Regions from separate parts of the Streptomyces bikiniensis genome, predicted to be linked through region 2. Evidence: riboswitches for the same ligand, from Rfam matches in the RefSeq annotation. Region 2 holds a riboswitch; the other holds the start of a gene.
What was found. A riboswitch is a leader RNA that binds a small molecule or an ion and turns the genes downstream of it on or off. The one in region 2 is predicted to bind S-adenosylmethionine.
Positions count from the first base shown of each region.

Region 1: linked by a shared signal. The riboswitch ahead of OO47_RS01680 (aminotransferase class V-fold PLP-dependent enzyme) and the one ahead of thrC (threonine synthase) in region 2 are both predicted to bind S-adenosylmethionine.

Region 1 covers NZ_JNXJ01000002.1:90,462-105,377, forward strand. Annotated here, with positions in the region: gene ctaE (aa3-type cytochrome oxidase subunit III) at 184-804, shown strand; gene qcrC (cytochrome bc1 complex diheme cytochrome c subunit) at 879-1,688, shown strand; gene qcrA (cytochrome bc1 complex Rieske iron-sulfur subunit) at 1,685-2,737, shown strand; gene qcrB (cytochrome bc1 complex cytochrome b subunit) at 2,734-4,359, shown strand; gene trpD (anthranilate phosphoribosyltransferase) at 4,486-5,550, shown strand; SAM riboswitch class IV at 5,637-5,753, shown strand; gene OO47_RS01680 (aminotransferase class V-fold PLP-dependent enzyme) at 5,963-7,381, shown strand; gene OO47_RS01685 (Lrp/AsnC family transcriptional regulator) at 7,453-7,734, opposite strand; gene OO47_RS01690 (rhomboid family intramembrane serine protease) at 7,731-8,465, opposite strand; gene OO47_RS01695 (hypothetical protein) at 8,625-8,867, shown strand; gene OO47_RS01700 (NYN domain-containing protein) at 8,901-10,265, shown strand; gene OO47_RS01705 (C40 family peptidase) at 10,521-11,570, shown strand; gene OO47_RS01710 (C40 family peptidase) at 11,765-12,814, shown strand; gene OO47_RS01715 (hypothetical protein) at 12,906-14,129, shown strand; gene OO47_RS01720 (glycosyltransferase 87 family protein) at 14,175-14,916, opposite strand, start outside.
Region 2 covers NZ_JNXJ01000031.1:4,251-19,166, reverse strand. Annotated here, with positions in the region: gene OO47_RS23135 (helix-turn-helix domain-containing protein) at 1-207, shown strand, start outside; gene OO47_RS23130 (hypothetical protein) at 220-756, opposite strand; gene OO47_RS23125 (alpha,alpha-trehalose-phosphate synthase (UDP-forming)) at 774-2,135, opposite strand; gene OO47_RS23120 (hypothetical protein) at 2,234-2,560, opposite strand; gene OO47_RS23115 (glucosyl-3-phosphoglycerate synthase) at 2,599-3,540, opposite strand; SAM riboswitch class I at 3,690-3,837, shown strand; gene thrC (threonine synthase) at 3,831-5,141, shown strand; gene OO47_RS23105 (MoaD/ThiS family protein) at 5,224-5,502, shown strand; gene OO47_RS23100 (cold-shock protein) at 5,915-6,118, shown strand; gene groL (chaperonin GroEL) at 6,501-8,129, shown strand; gene OO47_RS23090 (class I SAM-dependent methyltransferase) at 8,235-8,981, opposite strand; gene OO47_RS23085 (transporter substrate-binding domain-containing protein) at 9,254-9,973, opposite strand; gene OO47_RS23080 (PTS transporter subunit EIIC) at 10,079-11,614, opposite strand; gene murQ (N-acetylmuramic acid 6-phosphate etherase) at 11,670-12,608, opposite strand; gene OO47_RS23070 (MurR/RpiR family transcriptional regulator) at 12,697-13,614, opposite strand; gene OO47_RS23065 (hypothetical protein) at 13,725-14,081, shown strand; gene OO47_RS23060 (DUF4031 domain-containing protein) at 14,116-14,385, shown strand; gene OO47_RS23055 (Cmx/CmrA family chloramphenicol efflux MFS transporter) at 14,422-14,916, opposite strand, start outside.

The DNA of each region.
Region 1 (14,916 bases), on a different contig from region 2:
CCGTGGGAAGGTCGTCGATCGATGCCGCGGATGCTACTCCGGTCCACAGCCCGTCAACAGCCGTTCAACACCTGTTCGAAGGGTGTCCCGGGGGCTCCGCGCTGGGCCGTTCGGGCTGGACACACCCCCCTGACACTCCGAACGGCACCCCCCGGAGTGAGGGCGGGATAAGCGACCGACATAATGTCGGTCGTGGCGACAGTAACGACAGTAGAAACAGGGCACGCACACCCGTCGGTCAATCGACCGAACCTCACCAGCGTCGGAACCATCATCTGGTTGAGCTCCGAGCTGATGTTCTTCGCGGCCCTCTTCGCGATGTACTTCACCCTGCGATCGGTGACGGGTGCCGACTTCTGGGCGGAAAAGGCAGACGCCTTGAACTTCCCGTTCTCGGCGACCAACACCACGATCCTGGTGCTCTCCTCCCTCACCTGCCAGCTCGGCGTCTTCGCCGCCGAGCGGGGCGACGTGAAGAAGCTCCGGACGTGGTTCATCATCACGTTCGTGATGGGTGCGATCTTCATCGGCGGCCAGGTCTTCGAGTACACCGAGCTGGTCAAGCACGAGGGGCTCTCCCTCTCGTCGGACCCGTACGGCTCCGTGTTCTACCTGACCACCGGCTTCCACGGCCTGCACGTGACGGGCGGTCTCATCGCCTTCCTGCTGGTCCTCGGCCGGACGTACGCCGCCAAGAGGTTCACTCACGAGCAGGCAACCGCCGCCATCGTCGTGTCCTACTACTGGCACTTCGTCGATGTCGTCTGGATCGGCCTCTTCGCCACGATCTACATGATCAAGTGATCGGTCCCGCCGGCACGGCGGACCGAGACATCCAGCAAGCATCGACGCAGAAGATCCTGACACCGGGGTAATCCGTGAAAAAGCTCTCCGCACGACGACGCCATCCGCTGGCGGCGGTCGTCGTCCTACTTCTCGCGCTGGCGGCCACGGGGGGGCTGTACGCCGCGTTCGCGCCCGCGGGCACGGCGAAGGCCGACGAGACCGCCCAGTCCCTCGCCATCGAGGAGGGGAAGAAGCTCTACTCCGTCGGCTGCGCCAGCTGCCACGGAACCGGCGGTCAGGGCACCTCTGACGGCCCGTCCCTCGTGGGCGTCGGTTCGGCCTCCGTGGACTTCCAGGTCGGCACCGGCCGCATGCCGGCCCAGCAGCCGGGCGCGCAGGTCCCGAAGAAGAAGAACATCTACTCGCAGGCCGAGATCGACCAGCTCGCGGCGTACATCGCCTCCCTCGGCGCCGGTCCGATCACGCCGACCGAGAAGCAGTACGACCCCGCGGGCGCCGACGCCGCCAAGGGCGGCGAGCTGTTCCGCACCAACTGTGCCCAGTGCCACAACTTCACCGGTGAGGGCGGCGCGCTGACGCACGGCAAGTACGCCCCGAGCCTCGAAGGCGTGAGCCCGAAGCACCTCTACGAGGCCATGCAGACCGGCCCGCAGAACATGCCCTCCTTCCCGGACACGACCATGCCGGAGCAGCAGAAGAAGGACATCATCGCGTACGTCCAGGCCGTCAACAGCGAGAAGGCCGACAACCCGGGCGGCCTCTCGCTCGGTGGTCTCGGTCCCGTCAGCGAGGGCCTGTTCGCCTGGGTCTTCGGTCTGGGTGCGCTGATCGCAGTTGCCGTCTGGGTCGCGGCCCACACCGCTAAGGCCAAGAAGTCATGAGTAGCCAAGAGATTTCAGAAGAGAACCTGCCGGCAGGGCAGGACACCGCGCACGGCGCGGTGAAGGTCGCCGACGACCCGTTCGCCGACCCGGGCCTCCCGCCCCACAAGCCCCGCATCCAGGACATCGACGAGCGGGCCGCCCGTCGGTCCGAGCGCGCGGTCGCCTTCATGTTCACGCTGTCGATGCTGGCCACCGTCGGCTTCATCGCCTCGTACGTGATCTTCCCGGTCGACAAGATCGTGTACATCTGGCCCTTCGGCCGGGTGTCCGCGCTCAACTTCGCCCTGGGTCTGACCCTCGGCGCGGCCCTCTTCTTCATCGGCGCGGGCGCGGTCCACTGGGCCCGCACCCTGATGTCCGACGTCGAGGTCGCCGACGAGCGCCACCCGATCGAGGCGTCGCCCGAGGTCAAGGCGAAGGTCATGGCGGACTTCGCGGCCGGTGCCGCCGAGTCCGGCATGGGCCGCCGCAAGCTCATCCGCAACACGATGTTCGGCGCGCTGTCGCTGGTGCCGCTCTCCGGCATCGTCCTGCTGCGCGACATGGGCCCGCTGCCCGAGAAGAAGCTCCGGACCACCCTGTGGGCCAAGGGCAAGCAGCTCATCAACATGAACACGCACGAGCCGCTGCGCCCCGAGGACGTCGCGGTCGGTTCGCTGACCTTCGCGATGCCCGAGGGCCTCTCGGAGCACGACCACCACTTCCAGACCGAGATCGCCAAGGCCGCCCTGATGATCGTCCGGATCCAGCCGGAGGACATCAAGGACAAGCGCGAGCTGGAGTGGTCGCACGACGGCATCGTCGCCTTCTCGAAGATCTGCACCCACGTGGGCTGCCCGATCTCCCTGTACGAGCAGCAGACGCACCACGTCCTCTGCCCGTGCCACCAGTCCACCTTCGACCTCTCCGACGGCGCCCGCGTCATCTTCGGCCCGGCCGGTCACGCCCTTCCGCAGCTGCGGATCGGCGTGAACGAGAAGGGCTTCCTGGAGGCGCTCGGCGACTTCGACGAGCCCGTCGGTCCTGCCTTCTGGGAGCGCGGATGAGCACCGTGACCGATACGAAGAAGAAGGCGCCCGCCGGTGAGCGGGTCGCCGACTGGGCCGACGGCCGCCTGGGGATCTACACGCTGGCCAAGGCCAACATGCGGAAGATCTTCCCGGACCACTGGTCCTTCATGCTGGGCGAGATCTGCCTCTACAGCTTCATCATCATCATCCTGACGGGCGTCTACCTGACGCTGTTCTTCCACCCGTCGATGAACGAGGTGGAGTACGCCGGGCCGTACGTCCCGCTCCAGGGACAGCTGATGTCCGAGGCGTTCAACTCGACCATGCACATCTCGTTCGAGGTGCGCGGCGGTCTGCTCATCCGGCAGATCCACCACTGGGCGGCGCTGATCTTCCTCGCCGGCATGTTCGTGCACATGATGCGCGTGTTCTTCACGGGCGCGTTCCGCAAGCCGCGTGAGATCAACTGGCTGTTCGGCTTCCTGCTGTTCTTCCTGGGCATGTTCACCGGCTTCACCGGTTACTCGCTCCCGGACGACCTGCTCTCCGGCACCGGTGTCCGCTTCATGCAGGGCGCGATCCTGTCCGTGCCGGTCGTCGGCACGTACCTCTCGATGTTCCTGTTCGGCGGGGAGTTCCCCGGCGGCGACTTCGTCGCCCGGTTCTACTCGGCGCACGTGCTGCTGCTGCCCGGCATCATGCTGGGCCTGATGGTCGCCCACCTCATCCTGGTGTTCGTCCACAAGCACACGCACTTCGAGGGCCCCGGCCGCACGAACAAGAACGTCGTCGGCATGCCGCTGCTCCCGGTGTACATGGCGAAGGCCGGAGGCTTCTTCTTCCTGGTCTTCGGCGTCATCGCGATCATCGCGGCGATCGCCTCGATCAACCCGATCTGGGCGCTCGGCCCGTACCGCCCGGACCAGGTGTCCACCGGCGCCCAGCCCGACTGGTACATGGGCTTCGCCGAGGGTCTGATCCGTGTCATGCCCGGCTGGGAGATCAACCTCTGGGGCCACACGCTGGTCCTGGGCGTGTTCATCCCGCTGGTGATCTTCCCGGCGGTGCTCGGCGCGATCGCGGTCTACCCGTTCATCGAGTCCTGGATCACCGGCGACAAGCGCGAGCACCACATCGCGCAGCGCCCGCGCAACGCTCCGACGCGCACCGCCTTCGGCGTCGCCTGGATCACCGCGTACATGATCATGCTCGTGGGTGGTGGAAACGACCTCTGGGCGACCCACTTCCACCTGTCGATCAACTCGATCACCTGGTTCGTGCGGATCTTCTTCTTCGCCGGTCCGGTCATCGCGTTCATCGTCACCAAGCGGATCTGCCTCGGCCTCCAGCGCCGGGACAAGGACAAGGTGCTGCACGGCCGCGAGTCGGGCATCATCAAGCGCCTGCCGCACGGTGAGTTCGTCGAGGTCCACGAGCCGCTCAGCCAGGGCGAGCTGCACCGCCTCACGGCGCACGAGCAGTACGCGCCCGCCGAGCTGCCGCCGGCCGTCGACGAGAACGGCGTCGAGCGGAAGATCGGCCGCATGGAGAAGCTGCGGGTCAAGCTCAACAAGGGCTACTACGGCGAGGACAACCAGATCGCCAAGCCCACCGTCGAGGAGTACAAGGAGATCCAGAGCGGCCACGGCCACCACTGATCGCCTGAACACCTGAAGTCCGCCACGGCGAGAGCCCCGTCCATCCGATGGACGGGGCTCTTTGCCGTCCCCGGGGGTCGATAGGGTGGGGCCGTATCCGTCACGCCATGATGACCAGGAGCTGCCATGAGCGCTGCGACCCCCGCTGGAGGACCTACCACGGCGGGCCGCTCCTGGCCCGTCGTCCTGGACGGTCTGCTGACCGGCCGCGACCAGAGCGCCGAGGACACCGCCTGGGCCATGGACCGCATCCTGCGCGGCGAGGCCACCGACGCGCAGATCGCCGGCTTCGCGGTCGCCCTCCGCGCCAAGGGCGAGACCGTCGAGGAGATCTCCGGACTCGTCCGGACGATGTACGAGCACGCCAACACGATCGAGGTGCCCGGCCCGTCCGTCGACATCGTCGGCACCGGCGGCGACGGCGCCAAGACCGTCAACGTCTCCACCATGTCCGCGATCGTGGTCGCCGGCACCGGTGCCAAGGTCGTCAAGCACGGCAACCGGGCGGCCTCCTCCGCCTCCGGCGCCTCCGACGTCCTGGAGAAGCTCGGCGTCAACCTGGAGCTGACCCCGCGCCGGGTCGCCGAGGTCGCCGAGGAGGCGGGCATCACCTTCTGCTTCGCGGTGAAGTTCCACCCGGCGCTGCGGCACGTCGCCGCGGCCCGCAAGGAGCTGGGCATCCGGACCACCTTCAACTTCCTCGGTCCGCTCACCAACCCGGCCCGCGTCCGGGCCCAGGCGACCGGCGTCGCCGACGCCCGGATGGCCCCGATCATGGCCGGGGTGCTCGCCGAGCGCGGCTCCTCCGCCCTGGTCTTCCGCGGCGACGACGGGCTCGACGAGCTGACCACCACGGCCACCTCGCGGGTCTGGGTGGTCCGGGACGGCTCGGTGCGGGAGGAGGCCTTCGATCCCCGGGACGTCGGCATCGACCTGGTGCCCGTGGAGGCGCTGCGCGGCGCGGACGCCTCGTACAACGCCGACGTGGCCCGCCGGCTGCTCGCGGGGGAGACCGGCCCGGTGCGGGACGCGGTGCTGCTCAACTCGGCGGCGGCCCTCACGGCCCTCGCACCGGGGGACGGCACCCTGGTGGAGCAGATCCGCGCCGGCATCGCCAAGGCCGCCGAGGCGATCGACTCCGGCGCCGCCCGCCGGGCCCTGGAGCGCTGGATCTCCGTCAGCAACGCGTAGTGTTCCGGCCTTTCGCCGTACGACCCCGGTCCAGCATGCGGACCGGGGTCTTGCGCATCGGCGCTCCTGTGGCAGGATGCTCTTCAGGTCACGAGTGACAGCGTTCTGGCCCCGGCCTGCTGTCCGGCAACCCTCCGTCCGTGGCGGGGTGCCCCGGGTGATGACCAGGCCGTAGGCAGCGAGGTCTACGGCAAGCGCGGACCCCTCGAACACCAGGGGTCCTGGTCTCTCGAGGAGCTTTTTCCGTGAGCAAGCGAATGCGATAGGGCGAGTCCGCCCCTTCTTCACCCTCGGATCCGGGGTCCCTTCCGCGTACCCCCGTGCCGTCCGAGGCCTCACCCGTACCCCGCCGTGTCCGGCCGCGTACGGGATCACCGAAGCCATTCCGCACCGCCCGCCGGGAGATACCGCCATGTCCGCACGCCCTGACGCCGTCGCCACCGCCGCTGTCGAGACCACCGTCGCCGAGACCGTCGCCACCGAGTCCGCCGACCCCTGCTGCGCCGCCCCGCTGCCCGTCCTCGGCCGGGACGTGACCGTCCCGCTCGTCACCGGCGGCGAGGTGACCTACGCGGCGCTCGACTACGCGGCCAGCGCCCCGGCCCTCCAGCGGGTCTGGGACGACGTCGCCGCGTACGCCCCGTACTACGGCAGCGTCCACCGCGGCGCCGGGTACCTCTCCCAGCTCTCCACCGACCTCTTCGAGAACAGCCGCGCCACCGTCGCCGAGTTCCTCGACTGCCGCCCCGGCGACCAGGTCGTCTTCACCCGCTCCACCACCGACTCGCTCAACCTCCTCGCCACCGCGATCCCGGCCGGCTGCGAGGTCTTCGTCTTCGAGACCGAGCACCACGCCTCCCTGCTGCCGTGGCGGGACGCCCGGGTCACCTACCTCGACGCGCCCCGGACCCCGGCCCGGGCCGTGGAGATCCTGGAGCGGGCGCTGGCCGACCGCGACCCCCACGGACCCGCCCTGGTCTGCGTCACCGGCGCCTCCAACGTCACCGGCGAGCTGTGGCCGGTCAAGGAGCTGGCCGCCGCCGCGCACGCCCACGGCGCCCGGATCGTGCTCGACGCCGCCCAGCTCGCGCCCCACCACCCGGTCTCCGTGACCGAACTCGACGTGGACTGGGTCGCCTTCTCCGGGCACAAGCTGTACGCGCCCTTCGGCTCCGGCGTCCTCGCCGGGCGCGCCGACTGGCTCCAGGATTCCCAGCCCTACCTCGCGGGCGGCGGCGCCTCCCGCAAGGTGGCGCGTCGGGCCGACGGTGGTGTGGACGTGGAGTGGCACACCACCGCGGCCCGGCACGAGGCCGGTTCCCCGAACGTCATCGGGGTCTACTCGATCGCCTCCGCCTGCAAGGCCCTCACCGAGGCCGGCTTCGACGCCCTCGTCGCCCGCGAGCAGCACCTGATCGACACCGTCCGCGCGGGCCTGGCCGAGGTCCCCGAGGTCCGGGTCCTCTCGCTCTTCGGCGACGACGCGCCGCGCGTCGGCGTCATCTCCTTCGTCGTGGAGGGCTGGAACAGCTCCCACTTCGCCGCCGCGCTCTCCGCCGAGTACGGCATCGGCGTCCGCGACGGCCTCTTCTGCGCCCACCCGCTGGTCCGCACCCTGCTCGGCAGCGACCCGCGGGACCCGGGCGAGTGCGGCGCCCCCGAGGCCGCGCCCGGCGAGCGGTCGCTCAACGCCATCCGGGTGAGCTTCGGCGCCGGTACGCCCGACGAGCACGTGGAGCGGTTCGTCCGCGCCGTGAAGGAGCTCGTCCGGGACGGCGCCCGGTGGAAGTACCGCACCGAGGACGGCCGCTGCGTCCCCGACCGCGGCTGACCGGTCACTCGTACGGGTGAAGGGGCCTCCCGACCGGGAAGCCCCTCCACCCTGTGCGCGTCTGCGGAGCCTCAGGACTCCAGACCGATGGCGAAGGCCGCCTCCAGGTCGTGCTGCGAGTACGTGCGGAACGCGACGTGCGTGTCCGTGGCCTCGACGCCCGGGATCTTGCTGATGCTGCCGGGGATCACGTCCGCGAGGTCGTCGTGGCGCGGCACCCGGACCATCGCGATCAGGTCGTACGTGCCGGTCACCGAGAAGACCTCGCTGACGCTGTCGAGTGCCGCGATCGACTCGGCGATCTCGGGGATGCGGTCCACGCTGGTCTTGATGAGCACGATCGCGGTGATCACGGCTGGCTTTCTCCCTCGGTCGCCGCGGCTGGGGCCTTCACTCTATCCCCACCCCGGTAGCGCACCCAGGCGTAGAGGAAGCCGATCGCGAAGCCCACCACGTGGGCCAGATAGGCGACGCCGGGCCCCGCGCCCGCCGCCCGCGCGGCCATCCACTGGAGCGTGAACCAGAAGACCAGCACGATCCAGGCGGGGAAGCGCAGCGGCAGGAAGAAGAGGAAGGGGAAGAGGCTGGTGACCCGGGAGCGGGGGAAGAGGAAGAGGAAGGCCCCGAGCACCCCGGAGATCGCCCCCGACGCCCCGACGAGGGTCTGCTCGCTGTGGGCGTGCGCCGCCGCGTACCCGGCGAGGGCGAGGTAGCCGGTGCCCAGGTAGAAGAGGGCGTACGCCACCCGGCCCATGCGCTCCTCGGCCATCGCGCCGAAGACGTACAGGAAGAGCATGTTCCCCAGGAGGTGGAGCCAGCTCCCGTGGACGAAGAGCGCGGTGAACGGGGTGAGCAGGGCGCGCGGCTCGCCGCTCATCAGCTCGGCGGGGACGACCCCCCAGCGGCGGAAGTACGAGCCCTGGGCCGCCAGGAGCGCGTCCCCCGTGCCGTGCGCCGGGTTCAGTCCGGAGACCGGGCTGAACAGGAAGAGGAGGCAGCAGGCGGCGATCAGCCCGTACGTCACCGCGGGCCCGCCGCGGACGCCCCGCCAGGTGCCGGTGACCGCGCTTCGCCAATCGATCATGGCCAGATCATGGCGTACCGGTGGCGAAGTGGACAGAGTGCCTCGCCGTGCCCCCGCCCGGCCGTGAGGCCGTAGGGTTGCGGACAGTACGACCGCAGTTCGACGGCGCACCGCGGCTCCCGCACCTGAGTACCACGCAACAGGAAGAAGGACGGCTCGATGACGACGGTTCCCCTGCCGACCGCCGAGACCCGCTGGCGCTGCACGCTCTGCGGCAACCTCACCCGCTTCGACGTGACCCGTTCGTCCAAGGTCGTCGAGTACGTCCATCTGGACCTCGCCGGGGAGCCGACGGTCGAGGAGCGGCAGGTGGTCAGTGAGACCATCGAGTCGGTCCGCTGCCGCTGGTGCAACGCGGTGGACCGGATCGAACTGGTGGACAGGCCGGGCGCCGCCTCCTGAGGGACGGCGCGGACGACATAGGGGTGACGGATCGTGGAGCAGCCCGCGCACGGTGGAGAGCCGGCCGGCGCGGCAGGTGACGCTGCCGAGACGCTCGACCACCCACTGCCGGAAGCCGTACGGCGGCGGGTCGTCGCGCTGGTCGCCGACGCCTTCGGCGGGCTGACCGTCGCGGAGCTGCCCGCGCCCCTGCGGCAGTACGCCCGGTTCACCGCGAGCCGGCGGGCCAAGTTCGCCGGCACCGCGATGGCCGCCGCCCTGGAGACCGACCCGCTCTTCCGGCAGCGGATCGGCGAGCGGTTCAAGCAGGGCCGGCCCGAGCTGGCCGGAGCCGTCGAGGGCGGCAACCCGCCCGCGGCCGCCGACCCCGTCGACGTGGCGGCGGCCGCCTACGTGCTGCGCCCGCCCGGCTGGGTCAAGCTGGTCGCCGCCGCCGGCGAGGAGGCCCTGCGGGCCGACGCCGAGCGGGCCGACGAGGCCGGGCGGCGCGAACTGGAGCGGCTGCGCGAGGAACTGGCCGCCGCCCGGGACCGCTCCCGGGGCGAGACCGAGCAGCTGCGGCACGACCTCGACGCGGCCCGCAGGGAGGCCGAGTCCCTCCACCGCAAGCTGCGCAGCGCGCAGAGCGACGTGAAGCGGGGCGAGGCCGCGCTGCGCAAGGCCCGGGGCGAGATCGAGGCCGTACGGGCGGAGGCGGCGGCCCAGGTGTCGGCCGCCGAGAGCGAGGGCCGGCGGCTCAAGGCCCGGCTCGGCGAGGTCGAGGCGGCCCTGGAGGCCAGTCGCAGGAGCGCCCGGGAGGGGCGCTCGGTGGAGGACATGCGGCTGCGGCTGCTGCTCGACACGGTCCTGGACGCGGCCCAGGGGCTGCGCCGCGAGCTGGCGCTGCCGCCCGTCTCGACGCACCCGGCGGACACCGTGGACGCGGTGGAGCCGGGGCGGATGTCCCCGAAGGACATCGCGACCCGGGCGCTCTCCGAGACCGACCCGGCCCTGCTCGACCAGCTCCTGTCGCTGCCGCAGACGCACCTGGTCGTCGACGGCTACAACGTCACCAAGACCGGCTATCCGACGATGCCCCTGGAGAAGCAGCGGCTGCGGCTGCTCGGCGGGCTCTCGGCCCTCGCGGCCCGCTCGGGCGCCGAGGTCACCTGCGTCTTCGACGGGGCGGAGCTGGCGGCCCCGGTGCTCCTCGCGCCGCCGCGCGGGGTGCGGGTGCTGTTCTCCAAGCCCGGTGTGACGGCGGACGAGTTGATCCGGCAACTGGTCCGGGCGGAGCCGCCGGGGCGGCCGGTCGTGGTGGTCTCCACGGACCGCGAGGTGGCCGACGGGGTCGCGAAGGCCGGGGCGCGGCCGGTCGCGTCCGCCTTGTTGCTGAAGCGGCTTTCGCGGCTCTCGTAACCCCTCGCAACTCCTGGACCTTATGCCCGGATTGTGGATGGCGGACCGTCAACCCCCCCTCACTACCCGTGTGATGTAGGTAAATAATGTGGTGCGTGAGCGAGATTTTCTCCGGTGGGATTTGAATGATCACAACTCGGTCACTAGGGTCAGGCCTCGAACCTTCGCGCGGTTGATCACCCATCCGGGGTGACGGCGGAGGAACCGCCTGCCCCTGACCGGTTGGGCGGCTCGAGGAAGAAGGAGCTCGCCTTCGTGGCGTCCCACCGTCGACCCAAGCAGCCGAGCCGCGCCCGTGTGACCGTGCTCACCGTGACCGCGGCCGCCGCCGTCGCCCTGACCGCCCAGTCCGGCGCCCAGGCGGCCCCCGCCAAGCCCAAGATCGACGAGGTCAAGTCGAAGGTCGACGCACTGCACCACGAGGCCGAGGAGGCCACGGAGCAGTACAACCAGGCCGACGAGCGCCGGGGCGAGCTGCAGAAGGAGATCGGCGAGCTCCAGGACAAGGTGGCCCGCGGACAGCAGGAGCTCAACGCCCTGCGCGACAAGATCGGTTCGGTGGCCAGCGCCCAGTACCGCTCCGGCGGCATCGACCCGGCGCTCCAGCTCTTCCTCTCCGGCGACCCGGACACCTACCTCGACAAGGCGTCCGCGATCGACCAGCTGAGTGCCCAGCAGGCCGACGTCCTCACCCAGATCCAGGCCAAGCAGCGCACCCTCGCCCAGCAGCGGGCCGAGGCCACCTCGAAGCTCGCCGACCTCGACGGCGTCCGCAAGTCCCTCGGCGAGAAGAAGCAGAAGTACCAGAGCAAGCTGGCCGAGGCCCAGAAGCTCCTCAACACCCTCACGGCCGCCGAGAAGGCCAAGCTGGAGCAGGAGGAGCGGGCCAAGGAGCAGCGCGCCAGCCGCGCCGCCGGCGAGCGCGTCGACCTGGGCAACGAAGTGCCCGCGAGCGGCCTCGGTGCCGCCGCGCTCAGCGCCGCCGCCACCCAGATCGGCAAGCCGTACGTCTCCGGCGCCGAGGGCCCCAACGCGTACGACTGCTCCGGTCTGACCCAGTGGGCCTACGGGAAGGCCGGCGCCAAGCTCAGCCGCGTCACCTACACCCAGCAGAACGACGGCACGAAGATCGGCCGCAGCCAGCTCCGGCCGGGCGACCTGGTCTTCTTCAACAGCCTGTCGCACGTGGGTCTGTACGCGGGCAACAACACGATCCTGCACGCCCCCAAGCCGGGCACCAACGTCCGCTACGAGTCCATGGACTACATGGGCACGTTCCAGTTCGGCGTCCGCATCGGCGGCTGACCCCCGCGAACCGCCGCGGCATGCCGCCCGAACGGGTGGTTCGCCGCGACGCGCACTGACGCGACGCCCCGCCGGTGACCTGTGTTCTCCGGCGGGGCGTCACTGTGCGTGCCCGGCGCCTTCGTTGGACGGAGAGTGATCAGCGGCTACTGTCTGCCGCGCCAGTCTGCGTCGAGCCGAACGGAGCGCGATCCGTGGCGTCCCACCGCCGACCCGCCCGGGTCACCGTCCTCACCGCCGCCGCCGCGGCCACCGCGGCGGCGTCCCTCGGGGCCGTCCCCGCGAACGCCGACCCCGGGGCCGGCACCGGGGCCGCCCGGACCACGGTCGACCGCCTCTTCGAGGAGGCCGAGCGGGCCACGGAGAGCTACAACGAGGCGGACGAGAAGGCGGACGCGCTGCGCCGCACGGTCGCCCGGGCCCGCGACGGCCTCGCCCGCGGCCAGGAGCGCGTCAACCGCATGCGGGGCGTCCTCGGTTCGGTCGCCGGGGCCCAGTACCGCTCCGGCGGCATCGACCCCGCCCTCGCCCTGCTGCTCTCCTCCGACCCCGACAGCTACCTCGAACGCGCCTCCGCCCTCGACCGGCTCACCGCCCGGCAGAGCGCCGCGCTCGGCGAACTCCAGCGGGAACAGCGCCGGTTGGGCCAGCAGCGGAGCGAGGCCCGCACGGCCCTGGCCGAACTGGAGCGCAGCCGGACCGAGGTCGCCCGCCACAAGCGCACCGTCGAGCGGAAGCTCGCCGAGGCCCGCCGGGTGCTCGCCTCCCTCACCGCCGAGGAGCGCGCCGACTTCGAGGAGCGCGCCTCCCGCACCGGCGGCCGCGAGGACGCCCGCGCCGGGGGTGCCGCCGCCGGGGCCGGGGAGGCGATGTCCGCCGCCGACGCCGGGCCGGTCTCCTCGCGGGTCGCCGCCGCCGTGGCCGCCGCCCGGGGCGCGGTCGGCAGGCCGTACGTGTGGGGGGCGACCGGGCCCTCCGCCTTCGACTGCTCCGGCCTGATGGTCTGGTCCTACCGCCAGGCCGGGATCAGCCTGCCGCGCACCTCCGCCGCCCAGCGGCACGCGGGCCGGCAGGTGCCGCTCTCGCAGGCGCAGCCGGGGGACCTGGTCACGTACCGGAGCGACGCCAGCCACGTGGCGATCTACGTCGGCAACGGCCAGGTCATCCACGCCCCCTACCCGGGCGCCAGGGTCCGCTACGACCCGGTGAACATGATGTCGCACGTGACGGTGACGCGGGTCTGAACCGGACCCGAGCCGGGCCGCGGCGGCGAGCCGGGGCTGAGCCGGACGGCTCGGGAGCCGCCCCCGCCGTTCGGATCGTACGATCGGAGGCGTGGCGGGTCAGGGGTACGGAGCGCGACGGCCGGCGGTCTTCTGCCTGCTGGCCCTGCTGCTCGCCCTGACGGGCCTCGTCGGCTGCGCGGAGACCGGGCCCGTCCGCACGGCCTCCCGGGAGATCCAGGCGCTCCTCGACGCACACGCCGCGGCCCTCCTCGCCCGCGACGAACAGGGCTATCGCGCCGCCCTCGACCCCGCGTACGCGCCGACCGCCCTCACCGTCTACCGCCGGCTCGCCGCGGTGCCGCTCGACGGGTGGTCGTACCGGGTCACCGGCGTCGAGCGGACCGCCCCCGACCGGGTCACCGCCCGCGCCGAGCTGGGCCACCGGCTCAGGGGCCACGACCGGCGGCCCGTCACCGGTGCCCGCGTCCTGGACCTCACCGAGCGGAACGGGCGCTGGTACGTGACCGGCGAGCGGCCCGCCGAGGGCGCGCCCCGGCAGCTGTGGGAGCAGGGCGACGTCACGGCCGTCCACGGCACCCGCTCGCTGGTCCTCGGCACCGGCCGGGACCGGGCGCGGCTCCGGGAGATCGCTGCGGCGGCCGACCGGGCGGTCCCCGCCGTCGCCGGGGCCTGGCCCGAGGACTGGGCCCGCCGGGTGGTCGTCCTCGTCCCCGGCTCCCTGGACGCCATGGGACAGCTCCTCGGGGCGCCGGGGGACTCCTACCGGGGGATAGCAGCCGTCACCACGGGCGAGAGCAGGGGCGGGAAGGACGCGTCCGCCGACCGGGTGATCGTCAACCCCGACGCGTACGGCGTCCTCGGGGACTTCGGCCGGCAGCTCGTCCTCACCCACGAGACCGTCCACGTCGCCACCCGCGCCCACACCACCCCGTCGACCCCGGTCTGGCTCTCCGAGGGCTTCGCGGACTGGGTCGCCTACCGGGACGCCGACCGCACCCCCGCCCAGGCCGCCCCCGAACTGCGCCGCGCCGTCCAGGGCGGCGAGCCGCCCGTCCGCCTCCCGGAGGACGCCGACTTCGCCTTCGGCGGGGACGCGGAGGCCCTGGCGCGGGCCTACGAGGGCGGCTGGCTGGCCTGCGAGATGGTCGCGGAGCGCTGGGGCGAGGAGAGGCTGACCGCGTTCTACCGGGCGGTGGGCGCGCACCCGGGCCGGGAGGGCGCGGTGGAGAACGCCCTCCACGACGTCCTGGACACCACCCCGGAGGAGTTCACCGAGTCCTGGCGGACGTACGTGGCGGAGCAGCTCGGATAGGACCTGTCCGGCGGATCGGGAGCGGAGGGGAGAGGGCGCCCTTTCTCAGCGGGCCGAGCGGGACGGGCGGGACGGGCCCGGCAGGGCCCCCTCGAGGTCCGGGCGGGAGGTCTGCGCGGGAACGGGCGCGGTGGTGAGGCGCGGCTCCGTGACCGTCTGCCGCCACAGGATCCGGCAGGCCAGGACGGCGGCGGCGAGCAGCAGGCCGTTGCGGGTGAAGAGCACCGCCATGCCCAGCGGATCGCTCCGCGTCACGTGCCAGAACCACACCGGGAACTCGAACTGCGTCACCGCCGTCGCCCAGACCACCAGGTGCGCGGGCCGCTCCATCCGGCTCGACCGGAAGGCCAGGCACACCGCCGCCAGGCCGATCAGCCACAGCATGTACTGCGGGGAGAGCACCCGGCTCGTCAGCGTGAAGAGCAGCACCGCCACGAAGGCCGCGTCCGCCACCGTCGAGGAGACGAACCGGCGCGCCCTGATCCGCCACAGCAGCAGCCAGCCGAAGGCGCCGACCGTCACCGCCATCGCGGCCGCCGACACCGCGGACACGTAGGGGCCGAGGAACTCCATCGAGCCGTAGTTCATCCGCACCTCGCCCTCCCAGCCGAAGTGCCGCAGCACGTGGAAGACCGTCGCGCCCAGGGACTCCACCTCGGTGCCCCGGTCCCGCTGGAAGGTGAGGAAGGAGAGCGCCCCCGGCTTCCACAGCACGCACAGCAGCAGCACCCCGGCCGCCGCGCCCGCCGCCGCCGACCAGGAGCGGAACGTCGCCCGCCCCTTCGGG
Region 2 (14,916 bases):
CTCAAGCAGCTTGCGGAGGCGGGCTTCATCTATCCCGACGGTCGTGATTGGCGCATCCGCCCCGACTTCGTCTTCAACGGCAACGGGGCCGCTCAGGGCCGGGCCGTCCAGAGCATTCCGGCCGACGCCCCCGACCCGTACACGCGGAAGGGCGCCGGGCTGACCGTCATCGACGGTGGCGACAGCGGGGACGACGGGGACGCGTGAGCCCGGCCCCCGTCAGGCCGCGGTCCTGACCGGTCGGATCATCGCGGTGAGTACGGGCGACTCCGGGGACGGGCGGCTCGTGCCGATCGCCTCGTACCCCCAGGCCTCGTAGACCCGCCGGACCTTCCCGTCACCGGCCGACGCGTTGACCATCAGCGACACGTACGCCTCGCTGCGGCCGGCGAGGAGTGCGTCGTGGATGCGCCGTGCCAGCCCGGTTCCCCGGTGGGGGACCGTCACGCCGATCTCCTTCAGGGCCAAGGCCGGTGCACGGGTGAAGGCGGGGTCCACCTCGCCCATCCTCTTCCACCAGCGGTCCCCGCTCTCCACCGTGTTGCCGTACGCGTAACCCACCGGCCGCCCCTCGGCGTCGAACGCGAGCACCGCTTCGAATCCCGGCTCTCCGCCGTGACGCTCCAGGCGTTCGGCGAAGGTCGGCACGGCGTAGTTCGGCAGGTGCAGCAGGGGCTCGCGCACCTTCGCGTACGCCGCGATCAGGGGAGCGGTGACCTCGTGGGCGTTCGTGTAGTGGCGCAGTCCCGTGGGCACGTGGGCTCCTCCGGGTCCTACGCGGGTCCCCTCAGCGCCTCCAGCTGGTTCAGGAACCAGCGCTGCGGCGGCAGGGCCGTGGATGCCGTGGCCAGGCGTTTCGTGCGGTCGGCGCGTTCGGGGTGGGGCATCGTGAGGGCCGTGTGGAGGGCCTCGGCGGTCTCCGAGACGTCGAAGGGGTTCACCGTGAGCGCGTCCTCGCGCAGCTCCTCGTACGCGCCCGCCTCCCGGGACAGGACGAGCGCGCAGCCCTGTTCCGAGACCACCGGTATCTCCTTGGCCACCAGGTTCATGCCGTCGCGGACCGGGTTCACCAGGGCCACGTCCGCCAGGCGGTAGGCCGCCAGGGAGCGGGTGAAGTCGTCCTTCACCGAGACCAGCACCGGCGTCCAGTCCTCCGTGCCGAACTCCGCGTTGATCTCCTCCGCCAGGGCCGCCACCGAGGTCGTGTACGAGCGGTAGACCTCCAGGTCCTGGCGCGAGGGGTACGCCGACGCCAGGTGCACCACCCGGCCGCGCCACTCCGGGCGGGCGGTCAGGAGCTCCCGGTACGCCAGCAGGCCGCGCAGGATGTTCTTCGACAGCTCGGTGCGGTCCACGCGGACGATCGTCTTCCGGTCGCCGACCTCGGCCCGCAGCTCCGCCAGCCGCTCGTCCACCGCCGGCCGGTACGCGAGCGCCCGCAGCTCCTCCGCGTCGACGCCGAGCGGGTGCACCGCCACGCGCGTCCCGGTGCCCGCCACGTCCGCGCCGGCCGCGAAGGACTCGGCCCAGGCCGAGGTGTGGAAGCCCAGCTCGTCCGCGCCGAGCATCCCCCACAGCAGCTCCTCGCGGACGTCGTCCGGCAGCATCCGCAGGTACGCGGGGGACGCCCACGGCGTGTGGGTGAAGTGCGCGATCCGCAGGTCCGGGCGGAGCTCCCTGAGCTGCCCGGGGACCAGGGCCAGGTGGTAGTCCTGCACCAGGACCGCCGCCCCCTCGTCCGCCGCCCCGGCCAGCGCCTCCGCGAAGGCGCGGTTGTACGCGCGGTACGACTCCCAGCGGCGCCGGAACTCCGCGTCGTACACGGGCTCGCGCGGGATGTCGTACAGGTGGTGGTGGAGGAACCACAGCACCGAGTTCGCGATGCCGTTGTACGCGTCCGCGTACACGTCCGGGTCGATGTCCAGCATCCGGACGCCGGGCTCCCCGACCCCGCGCCGGACCGCCTCCCGGTCGCCCTCGCCGAGGGCCGCGCACACCCACACGCTGTCCTGCGAGGAGACGGCGCTCAGGCCGGAGACCAGGCCGCCGCCGCCCCTGCGGGTGTCGAGCGAGCCGTCCTCGCCGAGCACGTACGAGACGGGACCGCGGTTGGATGCCACGAGCACAGAAGCCATGTGGCGAACCTAGCCCGTCCCGTAAACGCTCAAACGTACGTATACAAGACGAGGGGGATCCGGCCACCCAGGGTCACGGGGGCCGGGCCCGGGAGGGGTCAGGGGGCGGAGTGGGCCCGCAGGGCCGCCCTCGCCACCAGGCCCGTCGCCGCAAGGGCCGCCACCAGGCCGCCGAGCAGCCAGAGGCGTTCCTCATTGCCCCGGGGGTGGGGCGGAGTGGTCGCCTTTCCCGGTGCGCCCGGTGCGCCCGGTGCGCCCGGTGCGCCCGGTGCGCCCGGCGCCGGGGACGCGTGCGCGTGGAGGGGGACGGAGGGCGGCGGCACCGGCGCCGCGCCCGCCGCCGTGGGCGCCCACGCGACCGCCGTCAGGCCCGCCGCCGCCAGCACCCTGCCCGTACGCCGTCGTCCGAAGTCCATGGAACCCATGGACAGTGAATGTATGTAAAACGGGTCATAAGCGTGCGTTACGCCACGCGGCGGCGCGCGTACTCCGCGACCTCCGCCATCGGCGGCCGCTCCTCCGTGTCCACCGCGTACGTCCGCGGCTCGAAGCCCTCCTCGCCCCGCTCGAACTGGGTCAGCCACGGCCGCACCAGATGCCCCCGCGACAGCCTCAGCTGCGCCGTCCGGTAGATCGTCGCCGCCATCCGGCCGAGCGCGTGCCCGTCCTGGTGCCGGTGCTTGCGCACCCCCACGTCCACCTGCGCGAGCCCGTCCAGGCCCACCGTGTGCAGCGCGTCCACGAGCAGCCCCAGCTCCACTCCGTAACCGACCGGGAAGGGCAGCCGCTCCAGGAGCGAGCGACGGGCCGCGTACTCGCCGCCGAGCGGCTGCACGAAGCCGGCCAGCTGCGGCCAGTGCAGGTTCAGGACCGGGCGGGCCATCAGCTCCGTCACCCGGCCCCCCTGGCCTGGGGAGTCGCCCAGCGGGCGGTCGTACATCGCCTTCACGAGGTGCACGTCGGGGTCGGTCAGGAGCGGGCCCACGATCCCCGTCACGAAGTCCGCCGAGAAGTCCCGCAGATCCGCGTCCACGAAGCACACCACGTCCCCGCTCGTCACCATCAGTGACCGCCACAGGACCTCGCCCTTGCCGGGCACGGCCGGTATCCGGGGAAGTACGTCGTCGCGCGCGACCACCCGCGCCCCGGCCGCCGCGGCGACCTCCGCCGTGCGGTCCGTGGAGCCCGAGTCGAGCACCACCAGCTCGTCCACGAGCGGCACCGCCTCCGACATCAGCTCGCGGCGGATCACGCCCACGATGTCCCCGACGGTCGCCTCCTCGTTCAGCGCCGGCAGCACCACGCTGACCGTCGTCGCACGTTTGGCGGCGAGGATCCGCTCCAGCGGCCGGTCCGCCACGGACCAGGACCGCCGGGACAGCCAGCGCTCCACCTCTTCCAGCACGTGATCTCCATCTCGCGGTTCGGACGGGCCGTCCAAGCGCCCGGGCCTTCGGTTACAGTCTTGAACAACGCGGCGACCCCCCGCACGTCGGGGTGGCAACCGCGTCGGAGCACGGGAACGAAAGTCCCGACGCCCCCACAATCGAATACCGCTCATCCAGAGGGGCAGAGGGAAACGGCCCGTTGAAGCCCCGGCAACCCTCCAGTCGGTTCGTCTCGTGATCCAGCGAGGCCCCCGGCTAGGGAAGGTGCCAAATCCGTCTCAAGGCGAAAAATTCGCCATTGAGAAAGATGAGGAGAAAGGGCCTCGCCTCCATGGCTGTACAGACCGTCGCACCCGCCACCACCGTCGACCTCGGTCCCGCGTCCGGGCTCTCCTGTCGCGAATGCGGTGAAGTCTTCGCCCTCGGCCCGATCTTCGCCTGCGAGCTGTGTTTCGGACCGCTCGAAGTCGCGTACGACCTGCCCGCCGGCGACCCCGAGGAGCTGCGCAGGCGCATCGAGGCCGGCCCCGCCAGCATCTGGCGCTACGCCCCCCTCCTGCCCGTCCCGGCCGACGTCGCCGACAAGCCGAACCTGAACCCCGGCTGGACCCCGCTCGTCAAGGCCGACAACCTCGCCCGCGAGATCGGCGTCGCCCCCGGCAGGCTCTTCGTCAAGGACGACTCCGGGAACCCGACCCACTCCTTCAAGGACCGCGTCGTCGCCCAGGCCATCGAGGCCGCCCGCGCCTTCGGCTTCACCACCCTCTCCTGCTCCTCCACCGGCAACCTGGCCGGCGCCGTCGGCGCCGCCGCCGCCCGCGCCGGCTTCCGCTCCTGCGTGTTCATCCCGCACGACCTGGAGCAGGGCAAGGTCGTCATGGCCGGCGTCTACGGCGGCGACCTCGTCGCCATCGAGGGCAACTACGACGACGTCAACCGCTTCTGCTCGGAGCTCATCGGCGACCCGCTCGGCGAGGGCTGGGGCTTCGTGAACGTCAACCTGCGCCCGTACTACGGCGAGGGCTCCAAGACGCTCGCGTACGAGATCTGCGAGCAGCTCGGCTGGGTCATCCCCGACCAGCTCGTCATCCCGATCGCCTCCGGCTCCCAGCTCACCAAGATCGACAAGGGTCTGCAGGAGCTCGTCAAGCTGGGCCTGGTCGAGGACAAGCCGTACAAGATCTTCGGCGCCCAGGCCGAGGGCTGCTCCCCGGTGTCGGCCGCCTTCAAGGCCGGCCACGACGTCGTACGGCCCCAGAAGCCGAACACGATCGCCAAGTCGCTCGCCATCGGCAACCCGGCCGACGGCCCGTACGTCCTCGACATCGCCCGCCGCACCGGCGGCGCCGTGGAGGACGTGGACGACACGCAGGTCGTGGACGCGATCAAGCTGCTCGCACGGACCGAGGGCATCTTCGCCGAGACCGCGGGCGGCGTGACCGTCGGCGTCACGCGCAAGCTGGTGGAGAACGGTCTCATCGACCCGGAACTCACCACCGTCGTCCTCAACACCGGCGACGGGCTCAAGACCCTGGACGCGGTGGCCGACACCTCTCAGGCGACCGCCACCATCCGCCCGAGCCTGGACGCGTTCCGCGACGCCGGTCTGGCCCGCTGACGCCCTCCGGCACCCGGCTCCCCAGTCTTTCCGGTTCTCCGGTCCTCCCGGCTCTCCGGCACCCCGAAAGGTTACGCACGCCATGGCCGTCAACGTCCGCATCCCCACCATCCTCCGCACCTACACCGGCGGGCAGTCCGAGGTCCAGGCCGAGGGCGCGACCCTCGCCGAGGTCATCGCGGACCTGGAGAAGAACCACGCGGGCATCGCCGCCCGCGTCCTGGACGACCAGGGCAAGCTGCGCCGCTTCGTCAACGTGTACGTGAACGACGACGACGTGCGCTTCGAGCAGGGCCTGGAGACGGCCACCCCGGCCGGCTCGGGCGTCTCGATCATCCCGGCGGTCGCCGGCGGCTGCTGAGCCGGGTTTCCCGAGCGGTACCCGTTGTCCCGTCTTTCTTGAATTGCCCCTTCCGCGGCCATAAGCGGAAGGGGCAATTCTGCATGGTTGAGCGCGGTAGAGTTGGGGAAGCCCCCTCCGCTGCTCATGTCGGGTGCATATGAGAACGCGCCCCGACCTGACAAGAAGCAGCCAAAGTGCGTATGCGTTGTGTACCTTCTGCGTCTTTTGCCGGGCCCGACTTGCCCCGTGATTCAGGGGAATCTCCCCAATCCTCCTTTCCGGGCTGCCCAGAATTCCCGTCCGAATGGCCTGTTGCAGAGGGCAGTTGGGCAGATACATTCAGCCGCGGTCGACGCGTTCCGGCGCAGGGTCTGACCCGGGGTTCGTGAAGTGCGGCCCCGCGCAAGGGCCAGTAATAGGGGAGTTAGGCATGGCTCAGGGCACCGTCAAGTGGTTCAACGCGGAGAAGGGCTACGGCTTCATCGCGGTCGACGGTGGTGCGGATGTTTTCGTCCACTACAGCGCGATCCAGATGGATGGCTACCGCAGCCTCGAAGAGGGACAGCGAGTCGAGTTCGAGATCTCGCAGGGCCAGAAGGGTCCGCAGGCGGACATGGTCAAGCTCGCCGTCTGAGCGCGGCGCGATCGGCCACCGACGCACGCCGTCGAGGGGCCCGCATCCCCGGGAGCACTTCCCGGGGGGCGGGCCCCTCGCGCGTTCCCGCTCCTCCCCGGCCCCTCGCGCTCCCGCCCGAAACCCCAGAGTCGCTTGCACCCTCCCGCCGCCCGGCCGCCACCCCTCGTCGACGTTCCTCCGGAACGGCTTGCACTCTCCTAGGGCGAGTGCTAATCATTGGCGTTAGCACTCGGAAGGTGAGAGTGCTACGAGGATCGGGCAGACGAGGCCGCCGTCCGGGTGGGGCAAGGAACCACGCGGAGCCGCGGAGGCCGTCCGTCGCGGGCGTCGGCGCGGTCCTGGAGCGTTATCCACCCCATGTCCGGGAGGACCACTTCACATGGCCAAGATCATCGCGTTCGACGAGGAGGCCCGGCGCGGTCTCGAGCGCGGCATGAACCAGCTCGCTGACGCCGTCAAGGTCACCCTCGGCCCCAAGGGCCGCAACGTCGTCCTCGAGAAGAAGTGGGGTGCCCCCACGATCACCAACGATGGTGTCTCCATCGCCAAGGAGATCGAGCTCGAGGACCCGTACGAGAAGATCGGCGCCGAGCTGGTCAAGGAAGTCGCCAAGAAGACGGACGACGTCGCCGGCGACGGCACGACCACCGCCACCGTCCTCGCCCAGGCGCTCGTCCGCGAGGGCCTCCGCAACGTCGCCGCCGGTGCCAACCCGATGGCCCTCAAGCGCGGCATCGAGAAGGCCGTCGAGGCCGTCTCCGGCGCCCTCCTCGAGCAGGCGAAGGACGTCGAGACCAAGGAGCAGATCGCCTCCACGGCCTCCATCTCCGCCGCCGACACCCAGATCGGCGAGCTCATCGCCGAGGCGATGGACAAGGTCGGCAAGGAAGGCGTCATCACCGTCGAGGAGTCCCAGACCTTCGGTCTGGAGCTGGAGCTCACCGAGGGCATGCGCTTCGACAAGGGCTACATCTCGGCGTACTTCGCCACCGACATGGAGCGCATGGAGGCGTCGCTCGACGACCCGTACCTCCTGATCGTCAACTCCAAGATCTCCTCCGTGAAGGACCTCCTCCCGCTCCTGGAGAAGGTCATGCAGTCGGGCAAGCCGCTGCTGATCATCGCCGAGGACGTCGAGGGCGAGGCCCTGTCGACCCTGGTCGTCAACAAGATCCGCGGCACCTTCAAGTCCGTCGCGGTCAAGGCCCCGGGCTTCGGCGACCGCCGCAAGGCCATGCTGAACGACATCGCCATCCTCACCGGCGGCACGGTCATCTCCGAGGAGGTCGGCCTCAAGCTGGAGAACGCGGGCCTCGACCTGCTCGGCCGCGCCCGCAAGGTCGTCATCACCAAGGACGAGACCACCATCGTCGACGGTGCCGGTGACAGCGACCAGGTCGCCGGTCGCGTGAACCAGATCCGCGCCGAGATCGAGAACAGCGACTCGGACTACGACCGCGAGAAGCTCCAGGAGCGCCTGGCGAAGCTGGCCGGCGGCGTGGCCGTCATCAAGGCCGGTGCCGCGACCGAGGTCGAGCTCAAGGAGCGCAAGCACCGCATCGAGGACGCCGTCCGCAACGCGAAGGCGGCCGTCGAGGAGGGCATCGTCGCCGGTGGTGGCGTGGCCCTGCTCCAGGCGTCGAACGTCTTCGAGAAGCTGGAGGCCGACCTCGCCGGCGACGAGGCCACCGGTGCCGCGATCGTGAAGCTGGCCCTGGAGGCCCCGCTGAAGCAGATCGCCGTCAACGCCGGCCTCGAGGGCGGCGTCGTGGCGGAGAAGGTCCGCAACCTGCCCGTCGGCCACGGCCTGAACGCCGCGACCAACGAGTACGTCGACCTCATCGCCGAGGGCATCATCGACCCGGCGAAGGTGACGCGCTCCGCGCTGCAGAACGCCGCGTCGATCGCCGCGCTGTTCCTCACCACCGAGGCCGTCATCGCCGACAAGCCGGAGAAGGCCGCCGCGCCGGCCGGCGGCGGCATGCCGGGCGGTGACATGGACTTCTGATCCTCGGGGATCTCCGGATCCCGGGATCGGCGGTTCACCGCTGGACGCGAACGAGGGCGGCACCCCCACCAGGGGGTGCCGCCCTCGGGCGTTGTCCGGGGCGGTCTACGCCTTCCGGAAGAGCCCCGCCCACAGGAAGGGCTCGCCGAAGGACGCCGAGTCGGCGGGCTCGTCGCGCATGCGCCGCAGCTCGACCTCCGCCAGGTCCGCGAAGATCGCGCGCAGCGAGTCGTCGGTGTACGCGAGGCCGCCGTCGAGCCGGCCGTTGCGGTAGAAGTCGGCGTCCGGCAGCTCGGACCCCATGCCGCCCTTCCCGGCGGCGAACGCGGTCACCGAGAAGAGGCCGCCGGGCGCCAGGACCCGGTCGAGGAGTGCGAGGTGGCCGACGCGGCGGTGCGGGGGCAGGTGGTGGAAGCAGCCCGAGTCGTGCACGAGGTCGTACGGCCCGTCCAGGACGCCCGGCGCGAAGGCGTCGCCGCACACGAACCGCACGCCCTCCGCGCCCGTCTCCCGGGCCCGCTCCTCCGCCCACCGGATCGCGGTGGGGGACAGGTCGACGGCGTCCACCTCGTACCCGAGCGAGGCGAGGTACAGGGCGTTCCGCCCGGGCCCGCAGCCGAGGTCCAGGACCCGGCTCCCGCGGCCCGGGAGCAGCCCCCGCCGGGCGTACGACACCAGGCTCTCGTCCGGCTTCGCGACGAAGAACGGCACCGGCCTGTCCCGGTCGGCGTAGAACCCGTCCCACCATTCGGAGCCCCCGACCGACCAGCGGTCGGCGGCGGGCGGGAACAGGTCGTCGAGCAGGGTCATGACGTCGTCGAGCGTGCGGACATGGCGATGGGCGGTATCCATACGGGCTCCCCTCCGAAGAGCCCCAGTTTACTGATCCGGTCGCCAAAGCCCCAGTTCAGTAAGGGTATTGGAGGTTTCGGCGGGGGCTCCGTACGGCTGCTGGACGGGCCTTCCCGTACGGAGGGGTCTACGGGGGCGCGGGGCGCGGCATCGTGTCCGGGGGCCCGCCCCGGGGGTCGGGAAGGGGCCTTTCCGGGGCCCGGGCGGGGGGGCTTTCCAGGTCCTGGCAGGGGGTGGGGAAGCCGGGAGGACGGGTCGGGCGAGCGGGCGGGTCAGGCCGGCGGGGCCAGCAGGCCGGTGTCCTGGCCGGACCGGCGCAGTGCGTCCGTGACGAAGCCGTTCGTCTTCAGTTCCTCGACCGCGGCGCGGAGGAAGGCCAGGGTCTCGGGGGCGCGGGAGAGCGTGGTGCCGACCGCCTGGCGGATCTCCATGAAACGGCCCTCGATCAGCCGGACGTCGGGGTTCTCCCGTACATACGCGGTCAGGGGCTGCCGGATGCCCGCGCCCGCCTCCAGACCCTCGGACCGGAAGACGTCGACGCCCTCCTCGCCGCGCACGACGGTCGCGCGGGCGAGGGTCCGGGACAGGTACAGGTCGTAGGCGGACCCCTTCTTGACCCCGATCCGGACGCCGGGGGCGTCGACCTCCTCGACCGTGGTGAGCGCGGAGTCGCGCGGTACGGCGTACACCCCCTCGATGACCACGTACGGCGCGGTGAACGCGACCTCCGCCTCGCGCGCCGGGTCCACGGCGAGGAAGCAGAGGTCGGCCCGCCCGTCCGCCATCGCCTCGAAGGACTTCCGCGCCGCGTCGAAGCAGAGCAGCTCGACCCCGACCCCGAGCCGCGCCCCGATCTCCCGGGCCAGGTCGACGGTGATCCCGGAGGGGTCCTCGGGGGTGCCCTGGGCGAGCACCGGGTTCCCGAGGTTGACGGAGGCGCGGAGGACTCCGGTGGGGGCGAGGTCGGCGGCGATGCGCTGCGTGGTCGTCATGGGCGTGGAGTCTAGGGAGCGGCGGGGCCTCCCGTAGGGGGGCGGGGTTCTTCCGTACGGGGCGGGGTTCTTCCGTACGGGCCGGGGGTCCTCCCGTACGGGGTGTCAGGCCTTGGTCGGTTGCGGGGCCGGCTCCGGCACGGGGTTCGACGGGCCCGAAGGGCCCGGTGGGGGCGTCGTGCCCGGCGAGGCGGCCACCACCGTCTCCGGCCCCGCGTCCGTGTCCACGTCGAACTCCTCCAGGAGCCGGGCGCCGAAGCCCCAGAAGTACGTCGCCACGAAGCCCGCCAGGTAGCCGGTGAGCAGGCCGCCCGCGTAGACCGCGATCGTACGGCCCAGGCCGTGGTCGCCGTCGAGGAGCGGGAAGAGGGCCCAGCCCGACGGGCCGATCGCGGTCGAGCCGACCGTGGTGCCCAGCATGCTGAACAGGCCGACGAAGCCGCCGCCGAAGGCGCCGCCCACGCAGGCCGTGACGAAGGGGCGGCCCAGGGGCAGCGAGACGCCGTAGATCAGGGGCTCCCCGACGCCCAGGAAGCCGGCCGGGAGGGCGGACCTGACGGTGCGGCGGATCGAGCCGTTGCGCGGGAGCTTGAGGTAGACCGCCATCGCCGCGCCGACCTGGCCCGCGCCCGCCATCGCGAGGACGGGCAGCAGGACCGTGTAGCCCTGCTGTTCGATGAGCGTGGTGTGGATCGGGATGAGCGCCTGGTGCAGGCCCAGCATCACCAGCGGCAGGAACAGGCCGCCCAGGACGAACCCCGCGCCCGCCCCGGCGTGCACGAGGAGCCAGTCGGCGAACTCGCCGATCGCGTTCGAGACCTCGCCCGCGACGAACATCAGGCCGAAGATCGTGACCAGGCCGGAGACCAGGACCGTGAGCGTCGGGGTGACCAGCACGTCCAGGGACTCCGGCACCCACCTGCGGCACCACTTCTCCACGTACACCGCGAGGACCGCCGCGCCCAGCGCGCCGAGCACCCCGCCCTGACCGGGGGAGAGGGTCTGGCCGAACGCGTCGACCTTCGCGACGCCCGGGAAGACGACGATCGCGGCGACCGCGCCGCCCAGGATCGGGGTGCCGCCGAACTCCTTCGCCGTGTTGAAGCCGACGAAGACCGCGATGAGGGCCATGAAGCCGCTCGCGATCGCGGCGAGGGCGGGGGTGACGGCGGGCAGCCGTCCGAGGTTGATCAGGAGGCCGTTGAGGCCGGCGATGATGCCGCAGCCGATGAGGGCGGGGATCAGCGGCACGAAGACGTTCGCGATCCGGCGCAGGAACAGCTTGAACGGGGTCTGGTTCCTCGCCTTGCGGGCCGCCCTGATCGCCGCGCCCTGCGCCGCGAGGTCGTCGGCGGAGGGCTTCGCCGCGGGAGCGGCCTGTGCCTCGGTCACCAGGGCCTCGAACTCCGGGGTCACGCGGGCGACCGTGCCCGGCCCGAGGACGATCTGGTACGTGTCGTCCTCGACGACGCCCATCACGGCCGGCAGGGCCTTCAGCTCCTCGTCCCGGACGAGCGAGCGGTCCCGCAGGCCGAGGCGGAGGCGGGTCATGCAGTGGGCGACGGAGGTGATGTTCCCGGCGCCGCCGACGAGGGGGAGGATCGCGGCGGCGACGGCGCGGTTCTTGTCGTCTGTGCTCATGGTGCGGTGGTGCCTTGCTGTGTGGGGGAGTTCTGCGTGGGGGAGGGGTGCGGTTCTACCGGGCGTGCAGCGCCGCGCGCAGGTGGCCCCGGGAGCCGGTGAGGAGCCCGGCGGCGGTGGGGGCGTCGACGTCCGCGAGGATCATGAGGATGGCGTTCTTCACCTCGCCGTCGGCGGCGGCGAGCGCGGCCTCGATCCGCTCGTCGGGCGCGCCGGTGGCGAGGGCGACGATCCGCCGCGAGCGGGCCCGCAGCTTCTCGTTGGAGGCGCGGACGTCGACCATCAGGTTCCCGTACGTCTTGCCGAGCCGGATCATCGTGATGGTCGAGATCATGTTGAGGACGAGCTTCTGGGCGGTGCCGGCCTTGAGCCGGGTGGAGCCGGTGAGCAGCTCGGGTCCGGTGACGACCTCGATGCCGTGCTCGGCGGCGGCGGCGAGCGCGCTGTCGGCGTTGCAGGAGAGGCCGACGGTGAGCGCGCCGAGGGCGCGGGCGTGCTCGACGGCGCCGATCGCGTACGGGGTGCGGCCGGAGGCGGAGATGCCGACGACCGTGTCGTCCGGGGTGAGGCCGAGCGCGGTGAGGTCCTCCACCGCGAGTTCCTTGGAGTCCTCGGCGCCCTCGACGGCCTTGACCATGGCGGAGGGGCCGCCCGCGATGAGCCCGACGACCTCGGAGGGGTCGGTGTTGAAGGTGGGCGGGCACTCGCTGGCGTCGAGGACGCCGAGCCGGCCGGCGGTCCCGGCGCCCATGTAGACGAGCCGGCCGCCGCGTGCCATCCGCTCGGCGGTGGCGTCGATGGCGGCGGCGATGGCGGGCAGCTGCCGGGCGACGGCGGCGGGCACGGACTGGTCCTCGCCGTTCATGGTCCGGGCGATCTCCAGGGTGGGAAGCCGGTCGATCTCCGCGAGCTCGGGACGGAAGGCCTCGGTGGTGAGGGTGGCGAGCTGGGCGCGGAGCGCGGAGTACGTGGAGGCGGAGGCGGAAGCGGACACGTGCGGCTCTTTCGGTACGGCGGCGTCGTCGGCGCCGGGCTTTACGGGTGCGGTTGCGGGTGCAGGGGTTTCAGCGGGTGCGGGGGCTTCAGCGCGTACGGGGCGCGTGCCGGTGGGCCAGGGCCTCGTACGAGGCGGCGAGGGCCGGGGCGGCCGTCTCGTACGTCCGCTGGGTCACGCAGGTGAACAGGCAGTCCACGACCAGGAGTTGGCTGGTCCTGGACGACATGGCCGCCGGGCGCAGTTCGCTCTCGCGGGCGGTGGAGGTGGTGAGGACGTGGTCGGCGTACTGGGTGACGGGGCCGTCCGGGCGGCCGGTGATCGCGACCGTCGTCGCGCCGTGGTCGAAGGCCACCCGGAGCGGTTCTATGACGTCGCCGGTCGAGCCGGAGTGGGTGATGGCGACGGCGACGTCGCCGGAGCGGAGCTGCACGGCGTTGGTGACGGCGAGGTGCGGGTCGCTGTGGGCGTGCGCGACCAGGCCGATGCGGAGGAGCTTCTGCCCGAGGTCCTGGGCGACGAGCCCGGAGGCGCCGACGCCGTAGATGTCGACGCGGCGGGCGGTGGCGAGGGCGGCGACGGCGGCGCCGAGCTGGACGGTGTCGAGTCCGGCGGCGGTGTCGGCGAGGGTCTGCTGCTCGTCGTGGGCCAGCTTGGCGACGACGTCGGCGATGGGGTCGTCCACGGCGATGTCGGCGGTGACGGCGGGCGCGCGGCCGGACTGCTGCTGGGCGGCGAGCCCGGCGAGGGCGAGGCGCAGGTCGCGGTAGCCGGGGTAGCCGAGGAGGCGGGCGGTGCGGACGACGGTCGCCTCGCTGGTGCCGGTGAGCTCGGCGAGGCCGGTGACCGTGAGGGCGGCGCAGCCGGCCGGGTCTCCGGCGACGGCCTCGGCGACCCGCTGCATGGAGCGGGTCATGGAGGGCGCCAGGGTCCGCACCTTGGCCGCGAGGGCGGCGGGCGCGGGCGGCGCGTCGCTGGTGAAACTTTCCTTCACATCATTGGTCACGCCTGAAAGATACTTTCGTAAAGGTGGGGCGACAAGCCCCTTCCGGTGTCCGGTTCCGGAAGGGGCCTTCGCCCTTTCCGCCTCCTCCCGGGCCGGGTGACAATGAGGGGATGGACGACATCGACACGGTGGAGCAGGCGCTGCACACCGCCCGTGCGCTGGTACTGGCCGACCTGGCGGCCCGCGAGGTCGCCGCGGCCGAGGTCGTCTCGATGGTGGAGGACTCGGTCACGCACCGGCGCTGGTGGGTCGAGCAGTGGCCGGAGGGGGTCGCGTACGTGGCGGGGCTCGTCGCCCAGGACGTGCAGGACGCCCTGCTCGAACGGTACGGGCGCTGGCCGCTCTGCCCCGTCTGCTCCTCGGGCGACCCGCACGCCCTCGACGTGGAGCCGGAGCTGGGCCCGGACCCGCACTGGGTCTGCGGCGAGCAGGGCGTGGTGGTGGCGCCGGTGGGCGGCCTGAGGTGAGCGGCGGGGCCGGGGCTACGGGGGGAGTCCGCGCGTGACGCTGTACATCGACCCGCCGACCTGGCCGGGCCACGGGCGCATGTGGTCGCACCTGGTCAGCGACGTCTCCTTCGAGGAGCTGCACGCCTTCGCAGCCGCGATCGGCGCCCCGCGCCGCGCCTTCGAGCGGGACCACTACGACATCCCGGCCGACCACTACGCGGCCGCGGTGACCGGCGGCGCGGTCGAGGTCGGCTCGAAGGAACTCCTCCGCCGCCTCACGGCGGCGGGCCTGCGGCGGCCGAAGGGACGGCCGGCGGGCTGAGGACCCGGCGGGCCGCGCGGGGGAAGGGGCCCGGCCTCAGCCGGACAGGGACGACTCCCGGCCGTCCTTCGCGGGGGCGGCACCGCTCCCGGTCACGACGCGGCCCCCGTCCGGTGTCCGCCGGGACAGCTTCAGCGCCACCGCCGCCACCCCGAGGCCCACCGCCGTCATCGCCGCGCCCGCCCACGCCGTGGAGGCGAAGCCGAGGCCCGCGTCGATGACGGTGCCGCCGAGCCAGGGGCCGCCGGTGTTGCCGAGGTTGAAGGCGGCGGTGGTGGTGGCGGCGGCCAGGGTGGGGGCGGCGCCGGCGACGTTGAACATGCGGGCGTTGAGGGCCGGGGCCGTGTAGAAGGCGGAGACGCCGAGGAGGAAGGCCAGCAGGACGGTGACGACCGGGCTGGACGCGAAGAGGGCCAGGGCGACCAGGAAGACGGTCGAGGCGGCGATGCCGCTGAGCAGCACCCCGAAGAGGTGCGCGTCCGCGATCCGGCCGCCGATCGCCGTACCGACCAGGGCGCCGATGCCGAAGAG